4 regions of the Citrobacter telavivensis genome follow, and region 3 is predicted to be linked to each of the others. Evidence: predicted binding sites of a transcription regulator. Region 3 holds the regulator's gene; each other region holds the start of a gene.
What was found. The regulator PurR, encoded in region 3, represses purine synthesis genes. The targets are predictions, from matches to a motif close to CANGCAAACGTTTGCNTG.
Positions count from the first base shown of each region.

Region 1: a site for PurR is predicted at 2,125-2,142, ahead of upp (uracil phosphoribosyltransferase). Genes of this name have one in related genera too.
Region 2: a site for PurR is predicted at 5,383-5,400, ahead of purE (5-(carboxyamino)imidazole ribonucleotide mutase). Genes of this name have one in related genera too.
Region 4: a site for PurR is predicted at 2,757-2,774, ahead of pyrD (quinone-dependent dihydroorotate dehydrogenase). Genes of this name have one in related genera too.

Region 1 covers NZ_JBGUBF010000005.1:124,745-132,903, forward strand. Annotated here, with positions in the region: gene purM (phosphoribosylformylglycinamidine cyclo-ligase) at 1-375, opposite strand, end outside; gene ACERJC_RS19245 (6-phospho-beta-glucosidase) at 638-2,068, shown strand; gene upp (uracil phosphoribosyltransferase) at 2,250-2,876, shown strand; gene uraA (uracil permease) at 2,972-4,261, shown strand; gene ACERJC_RS19260 (DnaA inactivator Hda) at 4,356-5,057, shown strand; gene ACERJC_RS19265 (leucyl aminopeptidase family protein) at 5,147-6,580, opposite strand; gene ACERJC_RS19270 (glycosylasparaginase) at 6,580-7,536, opposite strand; gene celB (PTS cellobiose transporter subunit IIC) at 7,540-8,159, opposite strand, start outside.
Region 2 covers NZ_JBGUBF010000001.1:286,190-294,348, reverse strand. Annotated here, with positions in the region: gene ACERJC_RS01365 (metal-dependent hydrolase) at 79-603, shown strand; gene cysS (cysteine--tRNA ligase) at 712-2,097, opposite strand; gene ppiB (peptidylprolyl isomerase B) at 2,272-2,766, shown strand; gene lpxH (UDP-2,3-diacylglucosamine diphosphatase) at 2,769-3,491, shown strand; gene ACERJC_RS01345 (hypothetical protein) at 3,582-4,418, shown strand; gene ACERJC_RS01340 (DUF1848 domain-containing protein) at 4,415-5,356, shown strand; gene purE (5-(carboxyamino)imidazole ribonucleotide mutase) at 5,471-5,980, shown strand; gene purK (5-(carboxyamino)imidazole ribonucleotide synthase) at 5,977-7,044, shown strand; gene mnmH (tRNA 2-selenouridine(34) synthase MnmH) at 7,142-8,159, shown strand, end outside.
Region 3 covers NZ_JBGUBF010000001.1:1,240,945-1,249,103, reverse strand. Annotated here, with positions in the region: gene ACERJC_RS06005 (C40 family peptidase) at 1-386, shown strand, start outside; gene sodB (superoxide dismutase [Fe]) at 513-1,094, shown strand; gene ACERJC_RS05995 (MFS transporter) at 1,141-2,307, opposite strand; gene cydH (cytochrome bd-I oxidase subunit CydH) at 2,476-2,565, opposite strand; gene purR (HTH-type transcriptional repressor PurR) at 2,860-3,885, shown strand; gene punR (DNA-binding transcriptional activator PunR) at 3,882-4,814, opposite strand; gene punC (purine nucleoside transporter PunC) at 4,926-6,131, shown strand; gene cfa (cyclopropane fatty acyl phospholipid synthase) at 6,423-7,571, shown strand; gene ACERJC_RS05965 (riboflavin synthase subunit alpha) at 7,610-8,159, opposite strand, start outside.
Region 4 covers NZ_JBGUBF010000001.1:837,673-845,831, forward strand. Annotated here, with positions in the region: gene ssuD (FMNH2-dependent alkanesulfonate monooxygenase) at 1-1,076, opposite strand, end outside; gene ACERJC_RS03935 (sulfonate ABC transporter substrate-binding protein) at 1,073-2,047, opposite strand; gene ssuE (NADPH-dependent FMN reductase) at 2,040-2,615, opposite strand; gene pyrD (quinone-dependent dihydroorotate dehydrogenase) at 2,859-3,869, shown strand; gene zapC (cell division protein ZapC) at 4,048-4,590, shown strand; gene ACERJC_RS03955 (YcbX family protein) at 4,587-5,696, opposite strand; gene rlmKL (bifunctional 23S rRNA (guanine(2069)-N(7))-methyltransferase RlmK/23S rRNA (guanine(2445)-N(2))-methyltransferase RlmL) at 5,794-7,902, shown strand; gene ACERJC_RS03965 (ABC transporter ATP-binding protein) at 7,915-8,159, shown strand, end outside.

The DNA of each region.
Region 1 (8,159 bases), on a different contig from region 3:
ACCCTGAATCACGCTGGCTGCGGTATCCACATCCAGTTTACCAGTGGCATAGTAGTCGAGGAAAAACAGCGGTTCAGCACCCTGAACCACCAGATCGTTGACGCACATCGCCACGAGATCGATGCCGATGGTATCGTGACGTTTCAGATCCATTGCCAGACGCAGTTTTGTCCCTACGCCATCAGTGCCGGAAACCAGTACCGGTTCACGATATTTTTGCGGCAATGCGCACAGCGCACCGAAGCCACCCAGACCACCCATTACTTCCGGGCGGCGAGTTTTCTTCACTACGCCTTTGATTCGATCCACCAGAGCATTACCCGCGTCAATATCAACACCGGCATCTTTGTAGCTAAGAGAGGTTTTATCGGTCACTGCCTGGTTCCCCACGTTTTCTTACGGTAAAAGTAAAATTCGGCGCAATTCTAACAGGGAAAGCAAACGTTTGCGAGCCTGCGTTACATCCGTTTTTATCTGTCGATTTTTGCTGCATTTTCTCTGCGATGGCTCGTTTTTATGACCTGACCCACGAAAATGAAACCGGGTTCAGTTTCCTCCTTGAAAGCATTGAAGGGATTGCTCAGTATCTTACTGAAACCGGTTTCTGTTTTGCCATTGCGAATCAACGAGGGAAACTATGTCTGGATTTAATGCGAATTTCATGTGGGGTGGGGCGGTTGCGGCTCACCAACTCGAGGGCGGTTGGCAGGAAGGGGGAAAAGGCGTCAGCGTTGCCGACGTCATGACGGCGGGGGCTCACGGCGTGGCGCGTGAAATCACCGATGGCGTGCTGCCAGGGAAAAACTATCCTAACCACGAGGCGATCGATTTCTATCACCGCTACAAAGAGGACATCAGGCTGTTCGCGGAAATGGGCTTTAAATGTTTTCGCACCTCCATTGCCTGGACGCGTATTTTCCCGCGCGGGGATGAAACGCAGCCAAACGAGGCCGGACTGCAATTTTATGATGACTTGTTTGATGAATGCCTGAAGTACGGCATTGAACCGGTGATTACCCTGTCGCATTTCGAAATGCCCTACCATCTGGTGACGGAGTATGGCGGCTGGCGCAACCGGAAGCTGATCGACTTTTTTGTCCGCTTCGCAAAAGTGGTCTTTACCCGCTATCAGCATAAAGTGAAGTACTGGATGACCTTCAATGAGATCAACAACCAGGCCAATTTCCATGAGGACTTTGCGCCGTTTACGAACTCTGGTCTGAAGTATCAGCCTGGCGAAGATCGTGAACCCGTGATGTACCAGGCCGCGCACTACGAGCTAGTGGCCAGTGCGCAGGCGGTGAAGGCCGCACGAGACATTAACCCGTCGTTACAGATAGGCTGCATGATTGCCATGTGCCCAATCTACCCACTGACCTGTGCGCCGAATGACATGATGATGGCGATGAATGCCATGCACCGCCGCTACTGGTTTACCGACGTGCATGTGCGGGGGAAATATCCGCAGCATATCCTCAACTATTTTGCGCGCCGCGAGTTTGACCTTGATATTACTGAGGAAGACCGCGTTGCCCTGTCTGAAGGCTGTGTGGATTACATCGGCTTCAGCTACTACATGTCGTTTGCTACCAAAGCGACGGACGATAATCCACAGCTCGATTATGACGAGAGTAAAAGCCTCGTTTCCAACCCCTACGTACAGAAATCGGACTGGGGCTGGCAGATTGATCCGGTGGGGCTGCGCTATTCGCTGAACTGGTTCTGGGATCACTACCAGCTACCGTTGTTTATCGTTGAGAACGGGTTTGGCGCGATTGATGTTCAGCAACCGGACGGCACCGTGGACGACAGTTATCGTATTGAGTACATGGCCGCGCACATTCGCGAGATGAAAAAAGCGGTCGAAGAGGATGGCGTGGACCTGATGGGTTATACCCCATGGGGATGTATCGATCTGGTCTCTGCGGGAACGGGTGAAATGAAAAAACGCTACGGGTTTATCTACGTCGATAAAAATAATGACGGTAGCGGGACGCTGGCACGGCGGCCTAAAAAATCTTTCGCCTGGTATCAGCAGGTGATAAAAAGCAACGGTGAATCCCTCTGATTTCAGCCACTTGACACCCAGCCCCGCACAGAATGCGGGGCGTGTTTTATACTCATCACCCAAACGTATACCACTTTGCTTGATCCAGGTCATGCATACGTTATGTTGCGCCAGAGAGGAAAAGCGGTATAATCCGGCGATTTTTTTGTGGTTGCCACTCGTCTGAGGAAAGGAGAAGAGTATGAAGATCGTGGAAGTCAAACACCCACTCGTCAAACACAAGCTGGGTCTGATGCGTGAGAACGATATCAGCACCAAACGCTTTCGTGAACTCGCCTCGGAAGTAGGCAGTCTGCTGACCTACGAAGCGACTGCGGGCCTGGAAACTGAAAAAGTGACCATTGAAGGCTGGAATGGTCCGGTCGAAGTGGATCAAATCAAAGGCAAAAAAATTACCGTCGTGCCTATCCTGCGTGCAGGCCTGGGGATGATGGACGGCGTGCTGGAAAACGTGCCAAGCGCGCGTATCAGCGTGGTCGGCATGTACCGTAACGAAGAGACGCTGGAGCCGGTCCCGTATTTCCAGAAGCTGGTTTCTAACATTGACGAGCGCATGGCGCTGATCGTCGACCCGATGCTGGCGACCGGGGGTTCCGTTATCGCAACCATCGATCTGCTGAAAAAAGCGGGCTGCAGCAGCATTAAAGTGCTGGTGCTGGTGGCGGCACCGGAAGGCATCGCCGCGCTGGAAAAAGCGCATCCGGATGTGGAACTGTACACCGCATCGATCGACCAGGGCTTAAACGAGCACGGATACATTATTCCGGGGCTTGGTGATGCTGGCGATAAGATTTTTGGTACCAAGTAAGTGAATAACTAATAAATAGCCGACTTTAAGAGTCGGCTTTTTTTTGAATAAAACAACTCAACGACTCATAACAAACACACTCAGAGGAAAACACTATGACGCGCCGTGCTATCGGGGTGAGTGAAAGACCGCCGCTTTTACAGACAATCCCGCTTAGTTTGCAACACCTGTTCGCCATGTTTGGCGCAACCGTGCTGGTGCCAGTTCTGTTTCATATTAACCCGGCCACCGTTTTGTTATTCAACGGGATCGGGACATTGCTATATCTCTTTATCTGTAAAGGAAAAATCCCGGCCTATTTAGGCTCAAGCTTCGCCTTTATCTCACCGGTTTTGCTACTGCTGCCGTTGGGATATGAAGTGGCGCTGGGCGGCTTCATCATGTGTGGCGTGCTGTTCTGCCTGGTGTCTTTCATTGTGAAGAAAGCCGGTACCGGCTGGCTAGACGTTATGTTTCCTCCTGCGGCAATGGGCGCAATCGTTGCCGTCATCGGTCTGGAACTGGCAGGCGTTGCCGCCGGAATGGCCGGGCTGCTGCCTGCGGAAGGACAAACTGCGGACTCAAAGACCATCATTATCTCGATGGTGACGTTGGCGGTTACCGTGTTCGGCTCGGTGCTGTTCCGCGGTTTCCTCGCGATCATCCCTATCCTGATTGGGGTACTGGCAGGTTATGCGTTGTCATTTGCGATGGGCGTGGTCGATACCACACCGATTGCCGAGGCGCACTGGTTTGCACTGCCGACCTTCTACACTCCTCGCTTTGAGTGGTTCGCTATTCTGACCATTCTGCCTGCGGCGCTGGTGGTGATTGCCGAACACGTTGGTCACCTGGTGGTGACAGCGAATATCGTCAAAAAGGATCTGGTTCGCGATCCGGGCCTGCATCGCTCGATGTTTGCTAACGGTCTGTCGACGGTGATTTCCGGCTTCTTTGGCTCCACGCCGAACACCACTTATGGTGAGAACATTGGCGTAATGGCGATCACGCGTGTTTACAGCACCTGGGTGATCGGCGGTGCGGCGATTTTTGCCATTCTGCTCTCCTGCGTCGGCAAACTGGCGGCAGCTATCCAGATAATCCCACTGCCGGTTATGGGCGGGGTGTCATTGCTGTTGTACGGAGTGATCGGCGCGTCCGGTATCCGCGTGCTGATTGAATCGAAAGTGGATTACAACAAAGCGCAGAACCTGATCCTGACCTCTGTTATCCTGATCATCGGCGTCAGCGGGGCGAAGGTACACATTGGTGCGGCGGAGCTGAAAGGGATGGCGCTGGCGACAATCGTTGGGATCGCGCTGAGCCTGATCTTCAAGCTGATCTCTGTCCTGCGTCCGGAAGAAGTGGTGCTGGACGCGGAAGATGCGGATACGCCGCAGCAGTAACATGGGATCCGGGCAGTGATGCTGCCCGGTTCTAACACGACAGAATTCTGTGATAAACTCATCGCGATTGAATGAAATCTGGATTGAGGTCTCTCTGAACACACCGGCACAGCTCTCTTTGCCACTTTATCTTCCTGACGACGAAACTTTCTCAAGTTTCTGGCCGGGGGATAACGCCTCTTTACTGGCTGCACTGCAAAACGTGCTGCGCCAGGATCATAGCGGATACATCTATCTCTGGTCGCGTGAAGGCGCGGGCCGTAGTCATTTACTGCACGCCGCGTGCGCTGAACTGTCTCAGCGTGGTGATGCGGTGGGCTTTGTGCCGCTGGACAAACGCACCTGGTTTGTCCCGGAAGTGCTCGACGGGATGGAACATCTGTCATTAGTCTGCATCGACAATATCGAATGCGTCGCCGGGGACGAACTGTGGGAGATGGCCATTTTTGATCTCTACAACCGCATTCTGGAATCTGGAAAAACGCGGTTGCTGATCACCGGCGATCGTCCGCCGCGTCAGTTAAACCTCGGTCTGCCCGATCTGGCCTCGCGTCTGGACTGGGGACAAATCTACAAGCTGCAACCTCTGTCGGATGAAGACAAACTGCAGGCGCTGCAGTTGCGCGCGCGGCTGCGTGGATTTGAACTCCCGGAAGACGTGGGACGCTTCTTGCTCAAGCGACTCGACAGGGAAATGCGCACGCTGTTTATAACGCTCGATCAGCTTGATCATGCGTCCATCACCGCGCAGCGCAAATTAACCATCCCGTTCGTGAAAGAGATCCTGAAGCTGTAGCCGGAATACAAGGTTACGTATCACAGTAGGCCTGATAAGCGTAGCGCCATCAGGCATCCGCTGCCGAACAAACGCCGTAACGCCGGGGTTTACTTCTCAACTGCCAGCTCGTTGAACAAATGCTGCATCAGCAGTGGAATGGGCCTGCCCGACGCCACGCTTTTCCCTCCTTCGCGCCACAACGCCGTACCGCTGACGTCGAGATGCGCCCACGGGATAGTTGGCGGACAAAAATGATGCAACAGCCAGGCCGCTGACGCGCTGATCGCGGCATTGTTCGTGGGCGTATTACAGAGATCGGCAATCGCGCTTTCGGTTTGTTTCTGCAAGCGCGCGTCCAGTGGCAAAGACCAGACTTCATCGCCACATTTTTTCCCTGCCCGGGTGAGATTATCCCGTAGCGACTCATCCTGTGTCATCAGCCCGCTCAGTTCGTATCCCAGTGCTTTCACTACCGCGCCGGTTAAGGTCGCCATATCGATGATATAACGCGCCTGCGGATGGCGTTGGCTGGTCCAGGCGATGGCGTCAGCGAGCACCAGTCGCCCTTCGGCATCGGTATTATTAATCTCCACCGTCATACCGTTGCAGGCGCGCGCCACATTGCCCGGTTGCATCGCATTCGGCCCGATGGCATTTTCAGCCAGTGCCAGTACGCCCATCATGCGCACCGGCAAATTTAACTCTGCTGCGCTAAGCAGCAGACCCAACACATTTGCCGCGCCGCACATATCGTATTTCATGGTGTACATGCCTGCGCCTTCTTTCAGCCAAAGTCCTCCTGTATCGAAGGTGATGCCTTTTCCGACATAGCAGCGGACAGGGCCGTCGGCTGCGCCATCGTAATGAATGGCAACCAGACGCGGGGGGCATGCCGCGCCTTTGCCAACCGCATGTAACAATCCGAGGCCCTGCTCAACAATCTGCTGCTCATTCAGCACTTCGCAACGCAGAGTGGGGAAGGCGGCGCAAAGCGCTTGCGCCTGGTCGGCGACAAACTGTGGCGTACAGCAGTCGGATGGGGTGTCGGCAAGACGGCGGGCGGCGACCATTCCGTTGGCAATGGCCTGCTGTTGACGAAAAATTATCTCTAATGCTTCCTGCTGCCCGGGTAAACAAAGCGCGTCGATGTGGGAGAGTCGCACCGTCGCGTTGTCTGCTGTTTTCAGCTGTAGATCATTCAGGCGATAAACCTGATTGAACAGAAAACGCAGAACCTGAAGCAGCACGGCTTCGTGAATGTCGCGGATATCAATAATCACGCGGGCACTGGCCGGCGTGGCGAACAGTGGACGCAGGGCCTTCAGTAAACCGTCAGTCAGGTTGTCCTGCCACAGCGCTGGCGGAATAAGGGTAATACGTTTGAAGGGGGCGCAGCCGAAACAGGCATCTGCTATGTTATCCGTTGCACGCATTTCGTTTATCAGCGTGCTGTCCGGTAACGGTTGGCTTGTGGACGGAGCAATCAGGTGCGCGTTGGGTTGCGCCTCTGAAAGGGAATGAATCAACTGATAGGTAATCATTATTCTTCCTCTATTGGCGCACGGATCCGTGCCGCATAGGCCTGCATCCAGGCCTCATCGACAGGCTGGTAGTGGGTCTTTTCGTGTCGACGTTCAGCGAGATAAACGGTGAGCGGCTGGCTGGCTGTGGCAACGGTAAACGTGAAGGTTTTGATATTGGTCGCCGCGCCAAACTCTCCCCGGTTGTTCATACAAACGACAGACAAATCGCCCACCCGACCAAAGCGGGACATCAGGTTGTCTTCAAGTTCAAAAACCACCGAGTCCGCTGCCTGCTGCGGCGTCATGCCTTGCGCCATACGGCGAACGATCTCGTAACTGGTGCAGCCCTTCATCAGGTCTTCGCCGACGCCCGTGGCGGTTGCGGCGCCGATTTGACTATCACAGTAGAAACCGGAGCCAATAATCGGTGAGTCCCCCAGACGACCGCGTTTTTTCATAAACAGACCGCTGGTGGAGGTAGCCACGCTCATCGAACCGTGTGCGTCCAGCCCGATGATTCCGACGGTATCGTGGCCGTCATAAGGACTTAGCCCTTTATCCAGCGTTTCGCGACAGCGTTTGCGATAGTGCTGGATGGAGCGATCGGTAAGCATGGTTTTTTCAGCAAACCCCTGGCTTAGCGCCCATTCGCGAGCGCCCTCGCCAACAAGCAGGCTGTTATAGCGCTGGCGGCTCAGGGCGTGCGCTACGCGTACCGGATTCGCGATGTCCATGAGATTTCCCACGGCGCCGAACGCCAGCGTGTCGCCATCCATAAACGCGGCATCCAGTTCTACCTCACCATTTTCTGTTGGTAGCCCGCCGTAGCCAACGGACTTGTACAATGGGAAGTCCTCAACAGCGGCAACGGCATCCACCACCGCGCGGGCAGTCGGTTGTCCTGCAGACAGCGCAGAAGCGGCCTCCGTAACGCCTTCAAGCGCCATTCGCCAGGTGGCGATAATTCCCCACATGTTTTACTCCTGTTTAACGGGTGTGCTCTCGTTTTGTGTCAGTGTGGCGATTTCCGCCGCGCGGTATTGTTTATCGACAATGCGCATGAAGGGCAGATAGAGCATTGCGCCAATCAGTAAATTAATGATTTGCATGACGCTGCCGCTGAGATGGCCTGTGACGATAAAACCACTGATAACCGGCGGCAGTGTCCACGGGATGAACACCCCGGTAGTGACGGCGACAGCCCCGATTTTCATTGCGACGTACTGGATGGTGACTAACACCAGAGGCACCAGGTTGAACGGGATAAGCATGATAGGGTTCATGATAACCGGCAGACCGAACAGAATGGGTTCATTAATATTGAAAATCGATGCGCCGGCTCCCAGTCGGGCTACTTCCCGCATATTTTTACTGCGAGCAAAAATCAGCATCGCGATGACCAGCGATAAGGTTGCGCCAGCCCCGCCCATCCAGATCATGTCAAAAAACTGCTCGGTGATAATATGCGGCGGCGTAACGCCCGCCTGAATCGCGGCGATGTTATCCGTTTGGTTTTCCATCCACAATGGACGAATAATGCCATTGATCATCGACCCGGAGTTGATGCCCACCGACCATAAAATGGTGATGCTGAATA
Region 2 (8,159 bases), 950 kb from region 3:
AATCAAAAACATTATTCACGTGGAAAATACATCTCACCAGGGATATATTAATGTATTCACTTATTTCGGATAATTGTTATGCCAACCATTATTACCCACGCCGCCGTCCCGATTTGCCTTGGACTGGGTCTGGGGTTGAAAGTAATCCCCCCACGCTTACTGTTTGTCGGGATCGCTCTTGCGATGCTGCCGGACGCCGACGTGCTTTCGTTTAAACTCGGGGTGTCTTATGGAAACGTGTTTGGACATCGCGGGTTTACCCATTCGCTACTGTTCGCGTTACTGGTTCCGTTACTCTGCGTGTGGGTGGGGCGACGATGGTTTAAAGCCGGGTTAATACGCTGCTGGTTATTTTTGACGGTTTCACTGCTGTCGCACAGCCTGCTGGATTCGATAACCACCGGTGGCAAAGGCGTAGGCTGGCTGTGGCCGTGGTCAAACGAACGCTTCTTTGCGCCGTGGCAGGTGATTAAGGTCGCGCCGTTTGCCCTGTCGCGCTATACCACGCCATACGGGCATCAGGTCATTCTTTCCGAGTTATTGTGGGTATGGTTGCCGGGAGCGATGTTGATGGGAGTGCTGTGGTGGTACAGGAAGCATTAAATTACCGGAGCGCGTTGCCGGATGACGACGCAACGCGTTTTATCCGGCACGGCTCCCGTATTTTCCAGGCCGGATAAGGCATCAGCCGCCATCCGGCAATTCAGGTAATTACTTACGACGCCAGGTGGTTCCCTGCGGACCATCTTCCAGCACAATGCCCATCTCATTTAGACGATCGCGCGCCGCATCCGCAGCCGCCCAGTCTTTGGCTTTACGGGCATCCAGGCGTTGTTGAATCAACGCTTCAATTTCTGCGACTTCTCCGTCGTCCGCCTGTGCGCCGCTTTGCAGGAACAGCTCCGGATCCTGTTCCAGCAGCCCCAACACACCAGAAATCTTACGCAGGTGAGACGCCATCGCATTTGCTGCGGCCATATCCTCTGCCTTCAGACGGTTCACTTCACGCGCCATGTCGAACAGCACGGAGTATGCTTCGGGCGTGTTGAAATCGTCGTTCATCGCCTCAACAAAACGTGCTTCAAACGCCTCGCCACCGGCGGGTGCGACAGACTTATCCGTCCCGCGCAGCGCGGTGTACAGACGCTCCAGCGCAGAACGCGCCTGCTTCAGGTTTTCTTCACTGTAGTTCAACTGGCTACGATAGTGGCCGGACATCAGGAAGTAGCGTACGGTTTCCGCGTCGTAGTATTTCAGCACGTCGCGCACGGTAAAGAAGTTACCCAGCGATTTGGACATTTTCTCGCGGTCAACCATCACCATCCCGGAGTGCATCCAGTAGTTCACATACTCACCGTCATGCGCGCAGGTGGACTGGGCAATTTCGTTTTCGTGGTGCGGGAACATCAGGTCAGAACCGCCGCCGTGGATATCAAAGTGATTACCCAACTGTTTGCAGTTCATCGCGGAACACTCAATGTGCCAGCCAGGACGGCCTGCGCCCCACGGTGACGGCCAGCTCGGCTCGCCCTCTTTGGACATCTTCCACAACACGAAGTCCATCGGGTTGTGCTTCACATCCACCACGTCCACGCGCGCACCGGCCTGCAGTTGATCCAGATCCTGGCGTGACAGTTGCCCGTAGTTCGGGTCGGTCGGGACATCGAACATCACGTCGCCGTTGTCCGCCACATAGGCATGGCCTTTGGCAATCAGCTGTTCAGTGATTTCGATAATTTCGGCGATATGGTGGGTCGCGCGCGGCTCCAGGTCCGGACGCAGAATATTTAACGCATCAAAATCGTTGTGCATCTCGGCGATCATACGATCCACCAGCGCAACAAAGCTTTCGCCATTTTCATTAGCGCGCTTAATGATTTTATCGTCGATATCGGTGATGTTACGCACATACTTCAGCTTGTAGCCCAGGAAGCGCAGATAGCGAGCAACCACGTCAAACGCCACAAACGTACGGCCATGACCAATATGACAGAGATCGTAAACGGTAATACCACACACGTACATGCCGACTTCCCCGGCATGAATAGGTTTGAATTCCTCTTTTTGGCGCGTCAGTGTATTAAAGATTTTTAACATCGAAGATTCCGTGTAAGACGTGTGTGGATAACAAAGTCTGTATAATACCCATAATTGGGACGGGAAGCAGCACACTTTGCGAGGTGATCGCAGCGTGCGGTTATGCTATAACACCTCCCTAACTCTGACCCTTCGTTGGGTTAAAGCACCACTATATCGGAACAGGATGCAAAAATGGTTACTTTCCACACTAATCACGGCGATATCGTAATCAAAACGTTTGATGATAAAGCGCCTGAAACAGTTAAAAACTTCCTGGACTACTGTCGCGAAGGTTTTTACAACAACACCATTTTCCACCGTGTGATTAACGGTTTTATGATTCAGGGCGGCGGTTTTGAACCTGGCATGAAACAAAAAGCCACCAAAGACGCTATCAAAAACGAAGCTAACAACGGTCTGAAAAATACCCGTGGCACGCTTGCAATGGCGCGTACTCAGGCTCCGCACTCCGCGACGGCGCAGTTCTTCATCAACGTAGCCGACAACGATTTCCTGAACTTCTCCGCCGAAAGCATGCAGGGCTGGGGCTACTGTGTATTTGCAGAAGTGGTTGAAGGTATGGACGTGGTAGACAAAATCAAAGGCGTGTCTACCGGTCGCAGCGGCATGCACCAGGACGTACCGAAAGAAGACGTGATTATCGAAAACGTGACCGTCAGCGAGTAATTGTGACGACACTGTTTATTGCAGATCTTCATCTCTGCACGGAAGAACCGGCGATCACCGCCGGTTTTCTGCGTTTTTTAGCCGGTGAAGCCCGTCAGGCTGACGCGCTGTATATCCTGGGCGACCTGTTCGAAGCCTGGATTGGCGATGACGATCCCAACCCGCTACACCATGAAATGGCCGCCGCCATTAAAGCGGTTGTCGAATCCGGCGTCCCCTGTTTTTTCATTCACGGCAACCGTGACTTTCTGATTGGCAAGCGCTTCGCCCGTGAAAGCGGCATGACGCTGCTCCCCCAGGAAAACGTGCTCGATCTGTACGGTCGACGGGTACTCATCATGCACGGCGATACGCTGTGTACCGACGATGCGGGTTATCAGGCGTTTCGCGCGAAAGTCCATCAGCCCTGGCTGCAAACGCTGTTCCTTGCCCTGCCGCTGTTTATACGCAAGCGTGTGGCCGCCAGGATGCGAGCCAACAGCAAAGCCGCCAATAGCAGCAAATCACTGGAGATCATGGACGTCAACAAACATACGGTTGTCGCTGAGATGGAAAAACACCACGTCCAGTGGCTGATTCACGGTCATACCCACCGCCCTGATGTTCACGCGCTCACCGTCAACGGCGAACCCGCCTTCCGCGTCGTATTAGGTGCCTGGCATAGTGAAGGATCGATGGTCAAAGTCACGCCGGACGATGTGGAGCTGATCGCTTTCCCGTTTTGAAAAAAACATCCTCATTATAAAATAATGACCCAGATCATTACCCTCTAAATCTGGATAGCTATGCTAAAACAAATTTAAGAATTAAGGGTAATGATGAATATTGATCAGGATTTTATCCGTACGACGGTACTTAGTTTTCATCGGAGCTTAATGAGAGATGGTTTTTTATGTGACCATTCAGAACTTTTACCTTTAAATGGTAACTATGATGACGAAGTTTACCAAAAAATATATGCTTTAAAATACCTCCCTGCTTATTATTTTGAGTACTGTATTTTAGCTAACTCACTTCAGAAAAGGCTAAGTAAAAATAACGTAACCGACGTCAATATTGCCTCTATGGGGTGTGGGTTATATCCCGATTACTTTGCCCTCCTTCATAACCTTGATGGCATTAACTTTAACTATTATGGCTATGATGTATGTCGCTGGAAAGCTCGGCGACTACTGCCAGAAGGAAATGACAATTTATATCTGACATCGCGTTCTGTTAATCAAATCAGCACTAAGATTCTGGGGAAATTTGATGTGTTTATTTTCCCGAAATCAATTAAGGATATTGAGCAGTCATCAGATATTGAACACCTCGCTCAGGAAATTTCAAAAACTAAAAAAGATAAACTCTACTTTCTCAACTCTTATGTCAATACTTCACTTGATCAAACCAGTGCACATGTCAAAATTTTCGAACACATCCATAATGAATTAATGCGCCATGATTTTCAGACAGCGGATAAACACACCGTCACTCAATACATGGGGCATGCCAATACGGGTTTAAAAGCGATAGATGTCCACTTTGATTATCCAAAAGAATGTATAGTACTTTGCCAGGACAAAGATAATGAATGTAGATGCAAGGTCAGAGATTATCCTATCTTAACGAACAGATATCTTGACTATCAAATACTGGAATATACGCGATGATCATTAGCGCCAGCCGTCGCACCGATATACCCGCTTTCTACAGTGAGTGGTTAATGAACCGCATTCGCGCGGGTTTTTTGCTGACCCGGAATCCCTTTAACTATCACCAGATCTCTCGGGTGTCATTGCTTCCTGAAGATGTTGATGCGATCGTATTCTGGACACGCAATCCTACGAAACTGCTTCCTTATCTTGATGAACTCTCGGAGATCGGCCACCGTTTTTACTTCCAGTTCACCCTCACCGGATATCCGCGGTTGATTGAGTCTAAAACCTTAAATCCGCATAAAGCACTCGAGGTTTTTAAACGACTGTCAGAAAAGATTGGCGCTGAAAAAGTCATCTGGCGTTATGACCCTATTCTTTTTTCAAACCTTCTTCCTTTTGACGAACATGTTCGCCTGTTCAGTAAGATCGCCACCGAATTAGAAGGTCATACCCGACGCGTCGTGATTAGCTTTGCTGATTTTTATCAAAAGACGGAAAAAAACCTTAAGGCTATTGATTCGCTCATATACAGCGATATCACACAAAACCATGAACTCTGTTTAACGCTGTCGCAAAGATTATCAGAAATTGCCCGACAACACGGACTGGATATCTACTCCTGCGCCGAAGAAGTCAATCTTACCGGGCAAGGCATTCAGCACGGTAAGTGTATTGATGAGGCGCTAATTAATGACTTATTTGGCTTATTCATACCTAATAGCAAAGATTCAGGTCAACGTGAGGCCTGTGGATGTGTGAAAAGCATAGACATCGGTACCTACAACACCTGTCTGCATGGATGTCAGTATTGCTACGCGACCTACAATCAGAATCAAGCCAACAGCAATTTCAAAAAGCACTCTCCAGAGAGTCCTTTTTTGTTAGGGGGTACAGATGGGGTTGATCCGCTTCTGCTAGAACCGGTACGTTTCCAGCCAACACTGTTTTGACGCCGTCAGAGGCCTTAAAATCCAGGCACGCAACCGTTTTCCTTGCCGATATAACGTGCTATTCTTTGTGGCCTCAAAAGCAGTGTGTCCCGCACCACAGGAGTTTTCAGACGCATGTCTTCCCGCAATAATCCGGCGCGTGTCGCCATCGTGATGGGGTCCAAAAGTGACTGGGCTACCATGCAGTTCGCCGCCGAAATTTTTGAAATCCTGGACGTCCCGCACCACGTTGAAGTGGTTTCTGCCCACCGCACCCCCGATAAACTGTTCAGCTTTGCCGAAAGCGCTGAAGAGAACGGCTATCAGGTGATTATTGCTGGCGCGGGTGGCGCGGCCCATCTTCCAGGTATGATTGCGGCGAAAACGCTGGTGCCGGTACTGGGTGTTCCTGTACAAAGCGCGGCGCTAAGCGGCGTCGACAGTCTGTACTCTATCGTACAGATGCCACGCGGTATTCCGGTCGGTACGCTGGCGATTGGTAAAGCGGGTGCGGCTAACGCAGCACTGCTGGCAGCACAGATCCTGGCGACGCACGATAAAGCGCTGCATCAGCGCCTGACCGACTGGCGCAACGCGCAAACGGATGAGGTGCTGGAGAATCCGGATCCGCGAGGTGCGGCATGAAACAGGTTTGCGTACTGGGCAACGGTCAGTTAGGACGGATGCTGCGTCAGGCTGGTGAACCGCTGGGCATCGCCGTCTGGCCAGTTGGCCTGGATGCGGAACCGACCGCCGTCCCTTTTCAGCAGAGCGTAATCACCGCAGAAATCGAGCGCTGGCCGGAAACCGCCTTAACGCGTGAACTGGCACGTCATCCGGCCTTCGTGAACCGCGATGTCTTCCCGATCATTGCTGACCGTCTGACGCAAAAACAGCTTTTCGATAAGCTCGACCTGGCGACCGCCCCGTGGCAGTTGCTGGCGGACAAAAGCGAATGGCCCGCCATTTTTAACCGTTTAGGCGAACTGGCCATTGTGAAACGTCGCGTCGGCGGTTATGACGGCCGTGGTCAGTGGCGTTTACGCGCCAGTGAAACCGATCAACTGCCGGATGACAACTACGGCGAATGCATTGTCGAGCAGGGTATCAACTTCTCGGGTGAAGTGTCCCTCGTCGGCGCGCGCGCGCATGACGGCAGCACGGTGTTCTACCCGCTGACGCGTAACCTGCATCAGGACGGCATTCTGCGCACCAGCGTCGCCTTCCCGCGGGCTGATGCGAAACAGCAGGCGCAGGCCGAATCGATGCTTTCCGCTATCATGCAGGAACTGGGCTACGTCGGCGTGATGGCGATGGAGTGTTTTGTCACTCCGGAAGGGCTGCTGATCAACGAACTGGCCCCGCGCGTGCATAACAGCGGTCACTGGACGCAAAACGGTGCCAGCATCAGCCAGTTTGAGCTGCATCTGCGGGCGATTACCGGTCTGCCGCTACCGGCACCGGTGGTCGACAGTCCGTCGGTGATGGTGAATCTGATTGGCAGCGACCTCAATTACGACTGGCTGAAACTGCCGTTAGTGCATCTGCACTGGTACGACAAAGAAGTGCGTCCGGGGCGCAAAGTCGGTCACCTGAATCTGACCGACAGCGACACAGCGCGCCTGAGCGCCACGCTGGAAGCGCTCTCCCCGCTGCTGCCGACGGAATACGCCAGCGGTATCCTCTGGGCACAAACTCAGCTCAAATAAGCCTTATATCGCGGGGAAGTTTAACTTATGCTTCCCCGCCCTCTCCTTCAGCGCGTAAAATCCCGCCCATTGCTGTTTGTTTTTTTCAGGATTTAACATGAACGATGGAACGGACTATCGCGCGATCCTTACCGCCGATACGCCTTTAATCGATGTCCGCGCGCCGGTTGAATTTCAACAGGGCGCAATGCCGGGTGCGATAAATTTTCCTTTAATGAATGATGACGAGCGCGCCGCCGTGGGTACCTGCTATAAACGCCAGGGGCCGGAAGCCGCACTTGAACTCGGTCATCAACTTGTCTGTGGTGACATTCGCCAGCAGCGTCTGGATGCCTGGCGCGAAGCCTGCCGGCAACACCCGCAGGGCTACCTCTGCTGCGCCCGGGGCGGTCAACGCTCCCACATTGTCCAGCAATGGCTACGCGAGTCTGGCGTGGATTACCCGTTGATCGAAGGCGGCTACAAGGCGCTACGCCAGGCCGCGATTGCCGCCACGGAAGAACAGGTGCAAAAACCGATTGTGCTGATTGGCGGCTGCACCGGCAATGGCAAAACGCAGCTGGTGCAACAGCAGGAAAACGGGGTGGATCTCGAGGGCCTGGCCCGTCATCGCGGCTCCTCTTTTGGCCGCACCCTGGAACCCCAGCTCAGTCAGGCAAGTTTCGAAAATCTACTGGCGGTGACGCTTCTCAAAAAGCAGGCCACGCGCTGGGTGCTGGAAGATGAAGGCCGGATGATTGGCTCTAACCATCTGCCGGAATGTCTGCGCGAGCGCATGGCCCAGGCCACTATCGCCGTGATTGACGATCCGTTCGAGCGGCGTCTTGAGCGCCTGCGTGAAGAGTATTTTGTGCGAATGCATCATGATTTCACCCATGCGTATGGTGAAGAGCGGGGATGGCGGGAATACAGCGACTATCTGCATCATGGGCTTTGTGCAATTAAGCGGCGTCTGGGTTTACAGCGATTCAACGAGTTGACCGCAAAGCTGGACGTGGCGCTGGATGAGCAGCGTCGAACCGGCAGCACCGAGACGCATTTCAGCTGGTTAGTGCCGCTGCTGGAAGAGTATTACGATCCGATGTATCGCTATCAGTTGGATAAGAAAGCCGGGA
Region 3 (8,159 bases):
CGATGAACAAATTAATGAGCCAGATTGGCAAGCCGTACCGCTGGGGAGGCACGTCGCCGCGCACCGGTTTCGATTGCAGCGGTCTGGTTTATTACGCCTATAAAGATCTCGTAAAATTCCGTATTCCGCGCACCGCAAATGAAATGTATCACCTGCGTGATGCCGCACCGATTGACCGTGAAGAATTAAAAAATGGCGATCTGGTGTTCTTCCGCACTCAGGGACGCGGCACCGCCGATCACGTTGGCGTTTATGTCGGCAACGGCAAATTTATCCAGTCGCCGCGCAGCGGCCAGGAAATCCAGATAACGTCGCTCAGCGAAGATTACTGGCAACGCCACTACGTTGGCGCTCGCCGGGTCATGACCCCCAAAACCATTCGTTAAAACTTTACCCTGTTGTTAACGCAACAGGGTAAGTTCATCTTTTGTCTCACCTTTCAATTTGCTACCCTATCCTTACGCACAATAAGGTTATTGCGCGAAATACTATTAATAATAAGGAGAGAAGCAATGTCGTTCGAATTACCTGCACTACCGTATGCCAAAGACGCGCTTGCGCCGCATATTTCCGCCGAAACGCTGGAATATCACTATGGCAAACACCATCAGACCTATGTCACCAACCTGAACAACCTGATCAAAGGCACCGCCTTTGAAGGAAAATCACTGGAAGAGATCGTACGAAGCTCCGAAGGTGGCGTGTTCAACAACGCCGCTCAGGTCTGGAACCACACATTCTACTGGAACTGCCTGGCGCCGAATGCGGGCGGCGAGCCAACCGGTAAACTGGCTGACGCGATTGCCGCCTCTTTCGGCAGCTTTGCGGAGTTCAAAGCGCAGTTTACCGATGCGGCGATCAAAAACTTCGGTTCCGGCTGGACCTGGCTGGTAAAAGGAAAGGATGGCAAGTTGGCTATCGTTTCAACATCTAACGCCGGCACGCCGTTGACCACCGACGCCACCCCGCTGATGACCGTCGACGTGTGGGAGCATGCGTATTACATTGACTACCGCAATGCGCGTCCTGGCTACCTGGAGCACTTCTGGGCGCTGGTGAACTGGGAGTTTGTCGCGAAGAACTTCGCCGCGTAAAAAAGATAACGCAGAAGGGCGTCCCTTCTGCGTTTTTGTTCTGCCGTTAACCTGCGACGCACACCTGTTCAGGCTGTTTTCTCGCCGAGACAAACACCAACAACAGCGCCATACCTGCCACAATCGCCCCCATCACAGGAACAAAACTGTAGCCTAACCCGCCTGAAATCACGGCCCCACCGGCGGCGGCACCCAGTGCATTTCCGAGATTAAAAGCGCCAATATTCACGGAAGACGACAGGCCCGGCGCTTCGTGAGCCACACGCATGACGCGCATTTGCAGCGGAGGCACCACCGCAAAGGTTGCCGCCCCCCAGACCACCATACTGACCGCCGCCCCCAGTTCATTTTGAGCCAACAAGGGGATAGCCAGCATAATCACCATCAGCAGCAGCAAAAAGCCCTTCAGCGTACCGTTAACCGAGCGATCGGCCAGTTTACCGCCGAGGTAGTTACCAATGGAGAAGCCCACGCCAATCAGAACCAGCATCCCGGTCACGAAGGTCGGGGTCGCATGGGTGATGCTTTGCAGGACAGGCGAAATATAGGTATACAGCGTAAACATAGCGCCCGCCCCCAACACGGTAGTCAGCAGCGCGGAGAGCACCTGAGGACGCATTAACACCGCCAGCTCTTTTTTCACTTCCGGACGCGCCCCGGCACCGCCTTTCGGCAACGAGAAAAAGAGACTCAGCATCGAGATAACGCCCAGACCGGCTGTCGCCATAAACGACATTCGCCAGCCGATGGTTTCCCCCAGCCAGGTCGCCGCCGGAACGCCGCCGATATTGGCGATAGTCAGCCCCATAAACATCGTGGCAACGGCGCTGGCCTGTTTGTGCTTCGGCACCACGCTGGCTGCTACAACGGAACCCAGGCCGAAGAACGCGCCATGGTTGAGGCTGGTTAAAATGCGTGACAGCATCAGCGTGGTGTAATCCGGCGAAATCGCCGAGAGCACGTTACCAAGCGTAAAGATAGCCATCAGAAAAATCAGCGCATTACGGCGTCCACGATGTGACAGAAGCAGCGTCATCAGCGGGGCCCCAACCATCACGCCGACGGCATAGGCGCTAATCAACATGCCTGCGGCGGGGATGGACACATCAACGCCACGCGCAATGACGGGCAGCAGCCCCATTGGCGAGAATTCGGTCGTACCGATGCCGAATGCGCCGATGGCCAGCGCCAGTAACGGATAATTAATTTTCATGCAGTGATGACTCCGGCTCTTCGCGATGAGGCGCGAGGCTTAACTAAGAGTCAAAAGCATGACATCAATCACAAAAAAAGAGAAGTTAACAAAAATACAAAAGACTTTTGCAGATTCGATAACAATATGGCGGGAGGTTCGAGGGAGCAGGCACTCCCCCGAGGGAAATCAATGCAGTGCCGCTGTCAGACCGCCAGCAACGATTAAAGCCAGAACAATAAACGTGGTCACTAATGAAAATTTCAGATCGGTGCTCATCAACTTTTCTCCTTTTTATTCCCACACAAAAAGTGATATAGCGCATTTTTGCACACTTGAGTGCAAAAATCTCCCACGATTTAGAGTGATATGTGCTTTTAATACTTCCCCTTTTCGTTAAGATCAGCCAAAATTCGACGCTTACTTGATTAGCGTACCGGCCATTGACCCCTTCCTGACGCTCTGTGGCGTTTTCCCGGCATGCCGCAACCCTGACGTTGCGCACAGGATGATTAAAGGCAAACGTTTACTTAGCATATTTTAATGTTCAGGTTGGGTCTGGAGTGAGATTTAATGGCAACAATTAAAGATGTAGCGAAACGCGCAAACGTTTCCACTACAACCGTATCACACGTAATTAACAAAACGCGTTTCGTCGCTGAAGAAACACGCAATGCAGTGTGGGCGGCAATCAAAGAATTGCACTATTCCCCCAGCGCTGTTGCCCGTAGTCTGAAGGTCAACCATACCAAGTCTATCGGCTTGCTGGCGACCAGCAGCGAAGCCCCCTACTTTGCCGAAATTATCGAAGCCGTTGAAAAGAACTGCTTCCAGAAAGGCTATACCCTGATCCTCGGTAACGTCTGGAACAATCTGGAAAAACAGCGTGCCTATTTGTCCATGATGGCGCAAAAACGCGTTGATGGCCTGCTGGTGATGTGTTCCGAATATCCCGAACCCCTGCTCTCGATGCTGGAAGAGTACCGTCATATCCCGATGGTGGTCATGGACTGGGGCGAAGCCAAAGCCGACTTCACCGATACGGTGATTGATAACGCCTTTGAGGGCGGTTATATGGCTGGCCGTTACCTTGTCGAACGCGGACATCGCGAAATTGGCGTGATCCCGGGACTGATGGAGCGCAACACCGGCGCGGGCCGTCTGGCCGGTTTTATGAAGGCGATGGATGAAGCGCTGATTAAAGTGCCGGAAAACTGGATTGTGCAGGGCGACTTCGAACCGGAATCCGGCTACCGTGCAATGCAGCAAATTCTGTCGCAGGCGCATCGCCCGACGGCGGTCTTCTGTGGCGGCGATATCATGGCAATGGGTGCCCTTTGCGCTGCGGATGAGATGGGCCTGCGCGTACCGCAGGACGTGTCGCTGATAGGCTATGACAATGTGCGCAACGCCCGCTTCTTTACGCCCGCATTGACCACCATCCACCAGCCAAAAGATTCGCTGGGTGAAACGGCCTTTAACATGCTGCTGGACCGTATCGTCAATAAGCGCGAAGAGTCACAGTCCATTGAAGTCCACCCACGCCTGGTGGAGCGCCGCTCCGTTGCGGATGGCCCTTTCCGCGACTACCGCCGTTAAACCTCTTTTGCGGGAGTCTCGTCAGGCTCCCGCAGCCACTCTTTGTTCAGCGTTTCGCTGTCTCCCAGATAGTCCAGCAGCCAGATCAGCGCAGGTGACATATCGTTCTGCTGCCAGGTCAGGCAACAGGCTGCGTCCGGGAAAGGGTTCTCCAGATCCAACGCCACCCACTGCCCCTTATTGAGATACGGCTTGGCAAAATGTGTCGGCACCATGCCGACACAAAGTCCGGCGCTGATACAGGTCGCGGAAGAGTCCCAGTCCGGAACCACCACCCGCTTCTGGTTGTCCAGCAGCCAGGTCACGCGTTTCGGCAGCGTGCGGGAGGTATCTTCCAGTACCAGTGACGGCCAGTTGCGCAACGTGTCATCGCTTAAAGGCCCGCTCATGGCGGCCAGCGGATGTGTGCTGGCAACGACACAACACCAGCTCAGTTTGCCCATATCGCGGAAGGTGTATCGACCTCCTACCGGGATCGCCTGGGTTGCGCCGATAGCGAGTTCAACCCTGCCATCTGACAGCGCGTCCCAGACGCCATTGAACACCTCCTGAAAGACCAGCAGTTCCACGTCATCAAAGTGGCGATAGAAATCGACTATCAGCTGTCTTGTGCGTTCAGGGCGCACGATATTGTCCACCGCGATGGGAAGTTGCCCACGCCAGCCGTTGGCTATCTGCTGACACTGCTGGCGCGTGATCTGCATTTTTTTGATGACAGAGCGGCCCTCTTTCAAAAACCAGGCTCCCGCCGGGGTCAGTACTACATCGCGATGACGACGTTCAAAGAGCGGGACCGCCAGCCACTCTTCCAGTTGCCGGACCGTATAGCTGACCGCTGAGGGCACCCGGTGCAACTCCTGAGCGGCGGAGCTGAAACTCCCGTTGCGCGCCACGGCATCAACGACTTCCAGTGCATATTCTGACCACATAATCTGCCTACAAAATTTTTGAATGCAATAAACAAATATTACCGTTTCACAAGCCGAAATTCACTCCCTACACTCTGCGCCAGTGTTATTCATTAAAATTAGAGAACAACTATGCAACCAGGAAAAGGGTTTTTAGTCTGGCTGGCAGGGCTCAGCGTGTTGGGTTTTCTGGCAACCGACATGTATTTGCCCGCTTTTGCCGCCATTCAATCTGACCTGCAAACACCGGCATCTGCCGTCAGCGCCAGCCTGAGTCTGTTTTTAGCCGGCTTTGCCGTCGCGCAACTGCTTTGGGGCCCGCTCTCGGACCGCTACGGCCGTAAACCGATCCTGCTGCTGGGTCTGTCCATCTTCGCCCTCGGTAGCCTGGGTATGCTGTGGGTCGAAAGCGCGACAGGGCTGTTGGTTCTGCGCTTTATTCAGGCGGTGGGCGTCTGTGCGGCGACCGTCATCTGGCAGGCGCTGGTCACCGATTACTATCCCTCGCATAAAATTAACCGTATTTTCGCGACGATCATGCCGCTGGTCGGACTGTCTCCTGCCCTGGCGCCGTTATTAGGAAGTTGGATCCTGACCCATCTTTCCTGGCAGGCGATCTTTGCCACGTTGTTTTTCATCACGCTGCTGCTGATGCTGCCTGCGCTGTTCTTAAAACCCTCAACCCGGGCGCGAAACGACAGCAAGGATAAATTGACCTTCACCACGCTGCTGCGCGCGAAAGCGTACCGCGGTAACGTCCTGATTTACGCTGCCTGTTCCGCCAGCTTTTTTGCATGGCTGACCGGCTCGCCGTTTATTCTGAGTGAAATGGGCTACAGCCCGGCGGTGATTGGACTGAGCTATGTACCACAAACCATCGCGTTTCTGATTGGGGGCTACGGTTGTCGCGCCGCGCTGCAAAAGTGGCAGGGACAGCAGCTTCTGCCCTGGCTACTGGTCATCTACGCGCTGAGCGTGGTGGCGACGTGGGCGGCAAGCTTTATCCATCACATTTCGCTTGCGGAGATCCTGATCCCGTTCTGTGTAATGGCGATTGCCAACGGGGCTATCTACCCGATTGTGGTTGCGCAGGCGCTGCGTCCTTTCCCGCAGGCAACGGGTCGTGCCGCTGCCCTGCAAAATACCCTGCAGTTGGGTCTGTGCTTCCTGGCAAGTCTGGTGGTCTCCTGGCTTATCAGCACCCCGCTGCTGACCACGACCAGCGTGATGCTGTCGACGGTCATACTGGCTGGACTGGGTTATAAGATGCAGCTGCAAACCTCAAGCGCCAGTGAACAGCCTGATAATCACGGGATTGCCCACAGCGAATCCCATTGATATTATTGATAATCACCCTTAATTAGTCGGCTAACAATTTTTGGTTGAATCATCGATTTTTGAGGCCTATACTAAATTTCGGTTGTTAAAATTACGATAATAATTATGTGCTAACGGGAACCGGAGCGTTCCCGGTTCACCACGGATGGCCTTTTCGGCAAGGGGTCCTCCCTTCCTCTGTTCTACGTCGGATAATAGACTCGCGGAATGATCCCGCGAGATTTCTCACAAAGCCCAAAAAGCGTCTACGCTGTTTTAAGGTTCTGATCACCGACCAGTGATGGAGAAGCTATGAGTTCATCGTGTATAGAAGAAGTCAGCGTACCGGATGACGACTGGTACCGTATCACTAGCGAATTATTAAGCCGCGCCGGTATTGCCATCAACGGCTCTTCACCAGCAGATATACGCGTCAAAAACCCCGATTTTTTCAAACGTGTTTTACAAGAGGGGTCGCTCGGTCTGGGTGAAAGTTATATGGATGGCTGGTGGGAGTGCGATCGACTGGACCAGTTTTTTAGCAAAGTCCTGCGCGCAGGACTGGAAAACCAACTTCCACACCATTTCAAAGATACTCTCCGCATCGCCGGCGCTCGCCTGTTCAATTTGCAAAGTAAAAAACGCGCCTGGATCGTCGGTAAAGAGCATTACGATCTCGGTAACGATCTGTTCAGCCGCATGCTCGACCCGTACATGCAGTATTCCTGCGCTTACTGGAAGGACGCTGACACTCTGGAAGCGGCGCAGCAGGCCAAACTGCGGTTAATCTGCGAGAAGTTGCAACTGCAACCCGGTATGCGGGTGCTGGATATCGGCTGCGGCTGGGGCGGTTTGTCGCACTACATGGCGACGAACTACGACGTTAGCGTGGTTGGCGTGACAATTTCCGCCGAGCAGCAGAAACTGGCGCAGGCGCGCTGTGCGGGACTGGATGTGTCGATTTTGCTGCAGGATTATCGTGACTTGCGCGATCAGTTCGACCGCATTGTGTCAGTAGGTATGTTTGAGCACGTCGGTCCAAAAAACTACCCGACCTATTTCGACGTCGTTGATCGCAACCTGAAACCGGAGGGGTTGTTCCTGCTGCACACCATCGGTTCGAAAAAAACCGACAACAATGTCGATCCGTGGATCAATAAGTACATCTTCCCCAACGGTTGCCTCCCGTCAGTGCGCCAGATAGCTAACGCCAGCGAAGCGCACTTTGTGATGGAAGACTGGCACAACTTCGGCGCGGATTACGACACAACGCTGATGGCGTGGTACGAACGTTTCCTCGCCGCCTGGCCGGAAATTGCCGATAACTATACCGAGCGCTTTAAACGGATGTTCAGCTACTACCTGAACGCCTGCGCCGGTGCGTTTCGCGCCCGCGATATTCAGCTCTGGCAGGTGGTGTTCTCACGCGGCGTCGAAGACGGCCTGCGCGTTGCCCGCTAATCTTCATGCCCCCGCCGTCCTGCGGGGGCTGCGCTGTCTTACGCTTCGCTGGCGGTTTTCACCACCGCAGCTTCACGCGCAGCCAGCACGCGTTCCACCGTATCCACCACGGCCTGCGTTTGCGGGTCGATTTCGATATTGACGCGCGCGCCCAGTTTCTTTCTCCCAAGCGTCGTGCGTTCCAGTGTTTCCGGAATAAGATGTACGCAAAAGCGCGTCGCAGTCACTTCGCCAACGGTCAGGCTGATCCCGTCAATGCCAATGAATCCTTTGTACAGAATGTACTTCATCAACGTCGGATCCTGGACTTTGAACCAGACCTGACGGTTATTCTCAGACGTCAAAATCTTTGATACTTCCGCCGTGGTCATAATGTGACCGGACATCAGATGTCCGCCAATCTCATCGCTGAATTTTGCCGCGCGCTCGACGTTCACCAGGTCACCCACTTTCAGATCGCCCAGATTGGTAATGCGCAGCGTCTCCTTCATCAGATCAAAACTGATGCGGTTACCGTTAATTTCTGTCACGGTCAGGCAGCAGCCGTTGTGCGCCACCGATGCGCCCGTTTCCAGCGCGTCCAGCATG
Region 4 (8,159 bases), 400 kb from region 3:
GGCTGCGGGATTTCCGGGATTGCGACGTCCAGATGCGGGAACAGCAGTTCGCCGACCCTGTACGCCTCTTCCAGATGCGGATAACCTGAAAGCACGAAGCTGTCGATGCCCAGCGCCGCATACTCATTGATGCGCGCCGCTACCGTCGGACCGTCACCAACCAGCGCGGTTCCGGCGCCTCCACGCACCAGACCCACACCGGCCCACAGATTTGGGCTTATCTCCAGTTGGTCGCGCTTACCATTATGCAGCGCCGCCATTCGGTGCTGACCAACGGAATCCGTCCGGGCGAAAGCCGCCTGTGCTTTTGCGATGGTGTCGTCATCCAGGTGAGCAATCAGCCGATCCGCTGCCCGCCATGCTTCCTCGTTGGTTTCACGGACGATGACGTGCAGGCGAATGCCAAAACGGACGTTACGCCCGCGCGCTGCGGCTTTGGCTCGTACCTGGGCGATCTTCTCTTTCACCAGTTCAGGCGGCTCGCCCCAGGTGAGGTAAAGATCGACCTGCTCAGCGGCCAGATCCTGGGCAACATCGGAAGAACCGCCGAAGTAAAGTGGCGGATAAGGCTGTTGGATCGGCGGGAAGAACAGCTTCGCCCCGCGAACGTGGATGTGCTTTCCGTTGAAATCGACAGTTTCGCCCTGCAATAAACGACGCCAGACCTGGGTGAACTCCGAGGAGGCCTCGTAACGTTCGCTGTGATCGAGAAACACACCGTCGCCCGCCAGTTCCTGCGGATCGCTGCCGGTGACCAGGTTAAACAGCGCGCGACCGTTAGAGAGCCTGTCGAGCGTGGCGGCCTGACGTGCGGCAACGGTTGGCGAGGTGACGCTCGGACGCAATGCCACCAGGAACTTGAGTCGCTGGGTCACCGGGATCATAGATGCCGCGACCAGCCACGCATCTTCGCAGGATCGTCCGGTTGGGATCAGCACGCCGGTGAATCCCAGACGATCCGCCGCCTGAGCAATCTGCTGTAAATAGCCTTGATCCACAGGGCGGGAGCCTTCTTCGGTTCCCAGATAGTGACCGTCACCGTGCGTCGGTAAAAACCAGAACATATTCAGGCTCATAACTGTTTTCCTTCCTGTTGAGTGGGCTGCCAGATGCGCTGGCGAATATCGATTTTTTTCGGTACCAGCCGGTTGTCGTAAAACAGATCCGCAGTTTGTTGTTGCAGGGCGGCCACAGAGGCGCTGACCGGCGAAATGGTGGTTGGTGGGCGATGATCGAGATAGGAGGCAATCACCGGTTCCGGCAGACCCATCGTTTTTGCCAGCAGGGTAATACTCTCCTGACGCTGACTGAGGGTTAACGCATCCGCCTGACTGAAGGTTTCCAGCACGCCCTGAATAAATGCGCCGTTTTTCTCGGCGTACGGTCGCGCGGCGAGATAGAACGATCCCGTCTGTTTCAGATCGGTGCCGTCTTTCAGTACGCGCACGCCGCCCTGCAATAATGCAGCGGAATAGTAGGGATCCCAGATGGCCCATGCATCGACGTTACCCTGCTGGAAAGCCGCACGGGCATCGGCAGGGGTCAGGTAGGTAGGCTGGATATCGGTAAATTTCAGTCCGGCCTGTTGCAGCGCACGCAGCAGCAGGTTGTGCGAACTGGAGCCTTTCTGGAACGCCACCTTATGACCTTTCAGTTCCGCTACGGTCTTGATCGGGCTGTTTTCCGGCACCAGAATCACTTCTGCTTTCGGTTTTGCCGGTTCAACGCCGACGTAAACTAAATCAGCCCCGGCTGCCTGGGCAAAAATGGGGGGAATATCACCGGTGCTGCCCAGATCGATACTGCCGACGTTCAGGGCTTCCAGCATCTGCGGCCCGGCGGGAAATTCAATCCAGGATATTTTGGTTCCGGGATAACGCGTTTCCAGTAACTGATGGCTTTTTGCCAGAACCATACTGATGCTGCCTTTCTGATAGCCGATGCGTAAGGCATCAGGAGAGGGCTCCGCCGCCTGTGTCAGCCCGGAAAAAGCCAGCAGCCCAGCGAAGGCCAGCCACGCCGAACGGGGTTTAAGAATATTACGCATGGGCCGTACCTCGCACGGTATTAAAGGCGGGAACCCTGACGTCGCGGCGATGCAGAGCGTGCCAGAACGTTTCCAGCGCCTTATCAAGACGCAGTTGCAAATTGGGTGTGAAATGTGGCTTATGCTGATAATCGATCACCTGGGAGTCATCGGCAAAAACGCCGTGCAAAATCTCCTGGGCCTTCAGGGCGCTGAGCACCGGTTTCAGCGCATAATCAACGGCGAGCAGGTGAGCGACGGTGCCGCCCGTCGCCAGCGGCAGAACCACCTTGCCCTCCAGCGCGCGTTCCGGGAGCAGATCGAGCAGCGTTTTCAGCGCTCCGGAGTAGGCTGCCTTATAGACCGGCGTGGCAACGATCAGACCGTCCGCTTCTTTTAGTTGCTCAACGAGTGTTTTCAACGCCGGGCTGTCGAAACGGGCATACAGCAGATCTTCAGGTTCGAAGTTGTGCAGATTCCAGTGGTAAACCTCGACGTCCTGACCGTTCAGTTTTTCCCGGGCATATTCCAGTAACGCACTGGATCGGGAGGGAAAGCGTGGGCTTCCCGCCAAAGTGATGACGCGCATAGATGCATTCTCCCCTTATAACTAATTGTTCGCTTTTATTTAACATTGATAACAATTTTTGCAGTCTGACAGAGGGAGATCGGGAATCGAAATGATTTATGCGGAATAGAAAATCTGAAAATTGCATAAAAAGAACGTGGCAGGGGAAACGTTTGCTTTTTATTGCCACAGGTCAATTCCCTTTTTGACCGACATCACCCATAATACGCCCCCGGTTTGCACACCGGGAATCCAGGAGAGTTCATGTACTACCCCTTCGTTCGTAAAGCCCTTTTCCAGCTCGATCCTGAGCGCGCTCATGAATTAACATTTCAGCAATTACGTCGTGTGACGGGAACGCCGCTAGAAGCGTTGATCCGCCAGAAAGTCCCGGCAAAACCGGTCACCTGTATGGGATTAACCTTTAAAAATCCGCTCGGTCTGGCTGCCGGTCTGGACAAGGACGGGGAGTGTATTGATGCCCTGGGCGCGATGGGATTTGGCTCGATCGAAATCGGCACCGTGACCCCACGTCCGCAGCCTGGCAACGATAAACCAAGACTGTTCCGTCTGGTTGATGCCGAAGGTTTGATCAACCGCATGGGTTTTAATAACCACGGCGTTGATAACCTGGTGGAGAACGTTAAAAAGGCCCATTATGATGGCGTGCTCGGGATTAATATCGGCAAAAATAAAGATACGCCGGTCGAGCAGGGTAAAGATGACTATCTGATTTGTATGGAAAAAATCTATGCCTATGCCGGTTATATTGCTATTAATATCTCCTCGCCAAATACACCAGGATTACGCTCGCTGCAATATGGCGACGCGCTGGATGATTTGCTGACAGCGATTAAAAATAAACAAAACGATCTGCAAACGATCCACCAGAAATATGTTCCGATCGCAGTAAAGATCGCGCCGGATCTTTCGGAGGAAGAACTGATCCAGGTTGCCGATAGTTTAGTTCGGCATAATATCGATGGCGTTATTGCCACCAATACTACACTCGATCGTTCCCTGGTTCAGGGAATGAAAAATTGCGATCAAACGGGTGGCTTAAGCGGTCGTCCGCTGCAATTAAAAAGCACAGAAATTATCCGCCGTCTGTCTGTGGAATTAAAAGGTCAGTTGCCTATTATTGGCGTCGGCGGTATCGACTCTGTGATTGCCGCGCGCGAGAAGATGGCGGCCGGGGCGTCGCTGGTTCAGATTTATTCTGGTTTTATTTTTAAAGGCCCGCCGCTGATTAAAGAAATCGTTACCCATATTTGATTTTTTCTCTCTCTTTATCAGAATATCAGACAACCAGGGGTTTATTTCCTCCCCTGGTTGTTTTATATTCTTTCACTGTTGCTTATTTAAACATTTTAAGCTTTGCTTATTAAGGTAATAAACGAAGCGGCAAAAAAGGACAATTTTGCAACGGGTGATGGAGAGGGGAGAGAAAACAATGCGAATTAAACCTGACGATAACTGGCGTTGGTATTATGACGAAGAGCATGACCGAATGATGCTCGATTTAGCCAATGGCATGTTATTTCGCTCGCGTTTTGCCCGTAAAATGCTCACCCCGGATGCATTCTCACCGTCCGGTTTTTGCGTTGATGACGCCGCACTGTATTTCTCCTTTGAAGAAAAGTGCCGCGACCTTGAACTCTCTAAAGACCAGAAAGCAGAACTGGTACTTAATGCACTGGTGGCCATTCGCTATCTGAAACCACAGATGCCGAAAAGCTGGCACTTTGTGGCGCACGGCGAAAACTGGTCGCCAGGAACCGGCGATGCGGCCTGCGTCTGGCTGAGCGACACCCAGGAGCAAATTAATCTGTTAGTGGTGGAGCCTGGTGAGAATGCGGCCCTGTGTTTGCTGGCGCAACCGGGCGTGGTCGTGGCCGGACGAACCATGCAGCTTGGTGATGCGATTAAAGTCATGAATGACCGGCTGAAGCCGCAGTTCCGTCCTCACAGCTTCAGCCTGGAGCAGGCGGTTTAGAGCGCCAGTTTTAGCGCGGTTTTTGGCACGCAGCTACAGCTGAGGATGGTGCCGTCATCAGCAAGCGCTGATTTTTTCAGTGGGTTTACTTCACCTTCCAGCAGTTTGATACGGCAGCAGCCGCATATTCCCGCCCGACACGAATAGGGAACCCGGATCCCCTGGTTTTCCAGTTGCTCAAGCAGTACCTGTTGATTGTTCCCCTGAAACGCCTGTCCCTGCCAGTCGATGGTGACGCTGGTATCAGGCTGTTGCACGGCGTCAACGGCGTCATCCTGAGCAGCAGCGCCGTATACCCGGGCCGGGCCAGTTGCTAAAATTTCAACATCGTCGCCGACGCGAATCACCCCGCTGTTACGGGCTATCAGATTCAGCCCGAAATCGACATCGCCATTATCCGGTGCGGTACGGAAAGTTTGCAGCGTCGCCAGCGGTTCGCCGGAGGGATGCTTTTGCCCTTTTTCCGGACTGACCGTGGTAAAAATACAGCGGCTGCACGGCTTCGCTACATCAAAAATGACCTCGCCAATGCGGATCACTTTCCAGCTGTCTTCTTCCCATGCGGTTGCTCCGGATACCACGATGTTCGGGCGAAACTGTTCAACCTGCACACCTGCCGGACAGCGCTGCTGTAAATCGCGCAGCGAGGCGTCATTCACCAGCAGGTACGGAAATCCGTCGGCAAAGGAGAGCGGCACGCCCGCGTGGCGTTTGACCCGGCGGGTCAGCTGCGGCCCCACCCAACGGAGTTGCACGCTGCGCGAAAAGAAGCCACTTAGCCACTGGTTGATAGCATCTGGGGCGATTCGCGCGGTGAAATGGTTACCCCACACTTCCGTTGGCGCATCCTGGGTGGCGAAATCAGCAAACCGCACCAGCGCGCTGCTGCCGTCAGGCGCGGTTAAATGCAGGCCGTCATGCAGAGGAGAAGGGGTAAAGCGCACCATTTGCGGAAACTGACGAGCGGTAATGAAGGTGCCATCAGCTTCGGTTAGCATAAAAATACGATCGAAAGCCAGACCGCTGACGTCTGCCAGAGCGTGGGTCAACCCAATGCCGCGCATTGATTTGACGGGATGGATAAAAAGTCTGGATAACGTCAACACTGTACAGTCCCTCGAAAGAAATAAGCCCTCAACTTTATGACATAGCGCCCATATTAGCTATAATGCGCAGCAATTTTCTTCGAGTATAAGTGACGCTATGAATTCTTTGTTTGCCAGTACGGCCCGTGGGCTGGAAGAGCTGTTAAAAACTGAACTGGAAAGCCTCGGCGCCGTGGAGTGTCAGGTGGTTCAGGGTGGGGTCCATTTCCAGGGCGACACCCGGCTTGTCTACCAGAGCCTGATGTGGAGTCGCCTGGCCTCGCGCATTATTTTACCGTTGGGTGAGTGCAAAGTTTACAGTGACTTAGACCTTTATCTCGGCGTGCAGGCGATCGACTGGACGGCGATGTTTACTCCTGGAGCGACCTTTGCTGTCCACTTCAGCGGACTGAATGACACCATTCGTAACAGCCAGTACGGCGCGATGAAAGTCAAAGATGCGATTGTCGATGCTTTCACGCGCAAAAATCTGCCGCGCCCGAATGTCGATCGCGAATCGCCAGATATTCGCGTCAACGTCTGGCTGAATAAAGACACGGCCAGCATTGCGCTGGATTTAAGCGGCGATGGCCTGCATCTGCGCGGCTATCGCGATCGCACCGGTCTGGCACCTATCAAAGAGACACTGGCGGCGGCGATTGTCATGCGCTCTGGCTGGAAACCCGGTACGCCGCTGCTCGACCCGATGTGTGGTTCGGGCACGCTGCTGATTGAAGCGGCCATGTGGGCGACCGATCGCGCGCCTGGCTTACACCGTGGCCGCTGGGGATTTAGCGGCTGGGCCCAGCATGACGACGCTCTCTGGCAGGACGTAAAGGCGGAAGCGCAAACCCGCGCCCGCAAAGGTCTGGCTGAATACACTTCGCATTTTTATGGTTCTGACAGTGATGCCCGCGTGATTGAACGCGCGCGCAGTAACGCCCGCCGTGCGGGGATTGGCGAGCTGATCACCTTCGAAGTGAAAGACGTGGCGAAACTGAGCAATCCGCTGCCGAAAGGTCCTTACGGGACAGTGATCAGTAACCCGCCCTATGGCGAGCGTCTGGACAGCGAGCCGGCGCTGATTGCGCTGCACAGCCTGCTGGGACGCACCATGAAGAACCAGTTCGGCGGCTGGAACCTCTCTCTGTTCAGCGCCTCACCGGATCTGCTGAGCAGCCTGCAACTGCGTGCTGATAAGCAATTCAAAGCGAAAAACGGTCCGCTGGACTGCGTGCAGAAAAACTACCATGTGGCGGAAAGCACGCCGGACAGCAAACCGGCGACGGTGGCGGAAGACTACGCCAACCGCCTGCGCAAGAACATCAAGAAGCTGGAAAAATGGGCGCGTCAGGAAGGCATTGAATGTTACCGTCTCTACGATGCCGACCTGCCGGAATACAACGTTGCGGTAGATCGTTACGCTGACTGGGTGGTGATTCAGGAGTACGCCCCGCCGAAAACCATCGATGCACAGAAAGCGCGTCAGCGACTGTTTGACATCATCGCGGCCACGCTGTCGGTGCTGGAGATTGCGCCGAACAAACTGGTGCTGAAAACCCGTGAACGACAGAAAGGGAAAAACCAGTATCAGAAGATGAACGAGAAGGGGGAATTCATTGAGGTGGGCGAATACAACGCTCGCCTGTGGGTGAACCTGACCGATTACCTGGATACCGGGCTGTTCCTCGATCACCGTATTGCACGACGGATGCTGGGACAGATGAGCAACGGAAAAGACTTCCTCAACCTGTTCTCCTACACCGGCAGCGCCAGCGTGCACGCAGGTTTAGGCGGTGCGCGTAGCACCACGACGGTCGACATGTCGCGTACCTATCTTGAGTGGGCGGAGCGTAACCTGCGTCTGAATGGCCTCAGCGGACGTGCGCATCGGCTTATCCAGGCCGACTGCCTGGCCTGGCTGCGTGAAGCCAATGAACAGTTTGATCTGATTTTTATCGATCCCCCGACGTTCTCCAACTCGAAACGCATGGAGGACGCCTTTGATGTCCAGCGCGATCATCTGGCGCTGATGAAAGATCTGAAACGTCTGCTGCGTAAAGGCGGCACGATCATGTTCTCCAACAATAAACGCGGATTCCGTATGGATCTTGACGGTCTGGCGGCGCTGGGACTGAAAGCACAAGAAATCACCCAAAAAACGCTTTCCCAGGACTTTGCCCGTAACCGTCAAATCCACAACTGCTGGCTGATTACCGCCGCCTGAAAGGATAAATAAATGTCATTAATCAGTATGCATGGCGCATGGCTGTCGTTCAGCGACGCGCCGCTTCTCGATAACGCAGAACTGCATATCGAAGATAACGAACGCGTCTGTCTGGTGGGCCGTAACGGCGCCGGAAAATCCACGTTGATGAAGATCCTTAATCGTGAACAGGGTCTGGACGATGGGCGTATTATTTATGAGCAGGATCTGATCGTTGCGCGCTTGCAGCAGGATCCACCGCGTAACGTGGAAGGCAC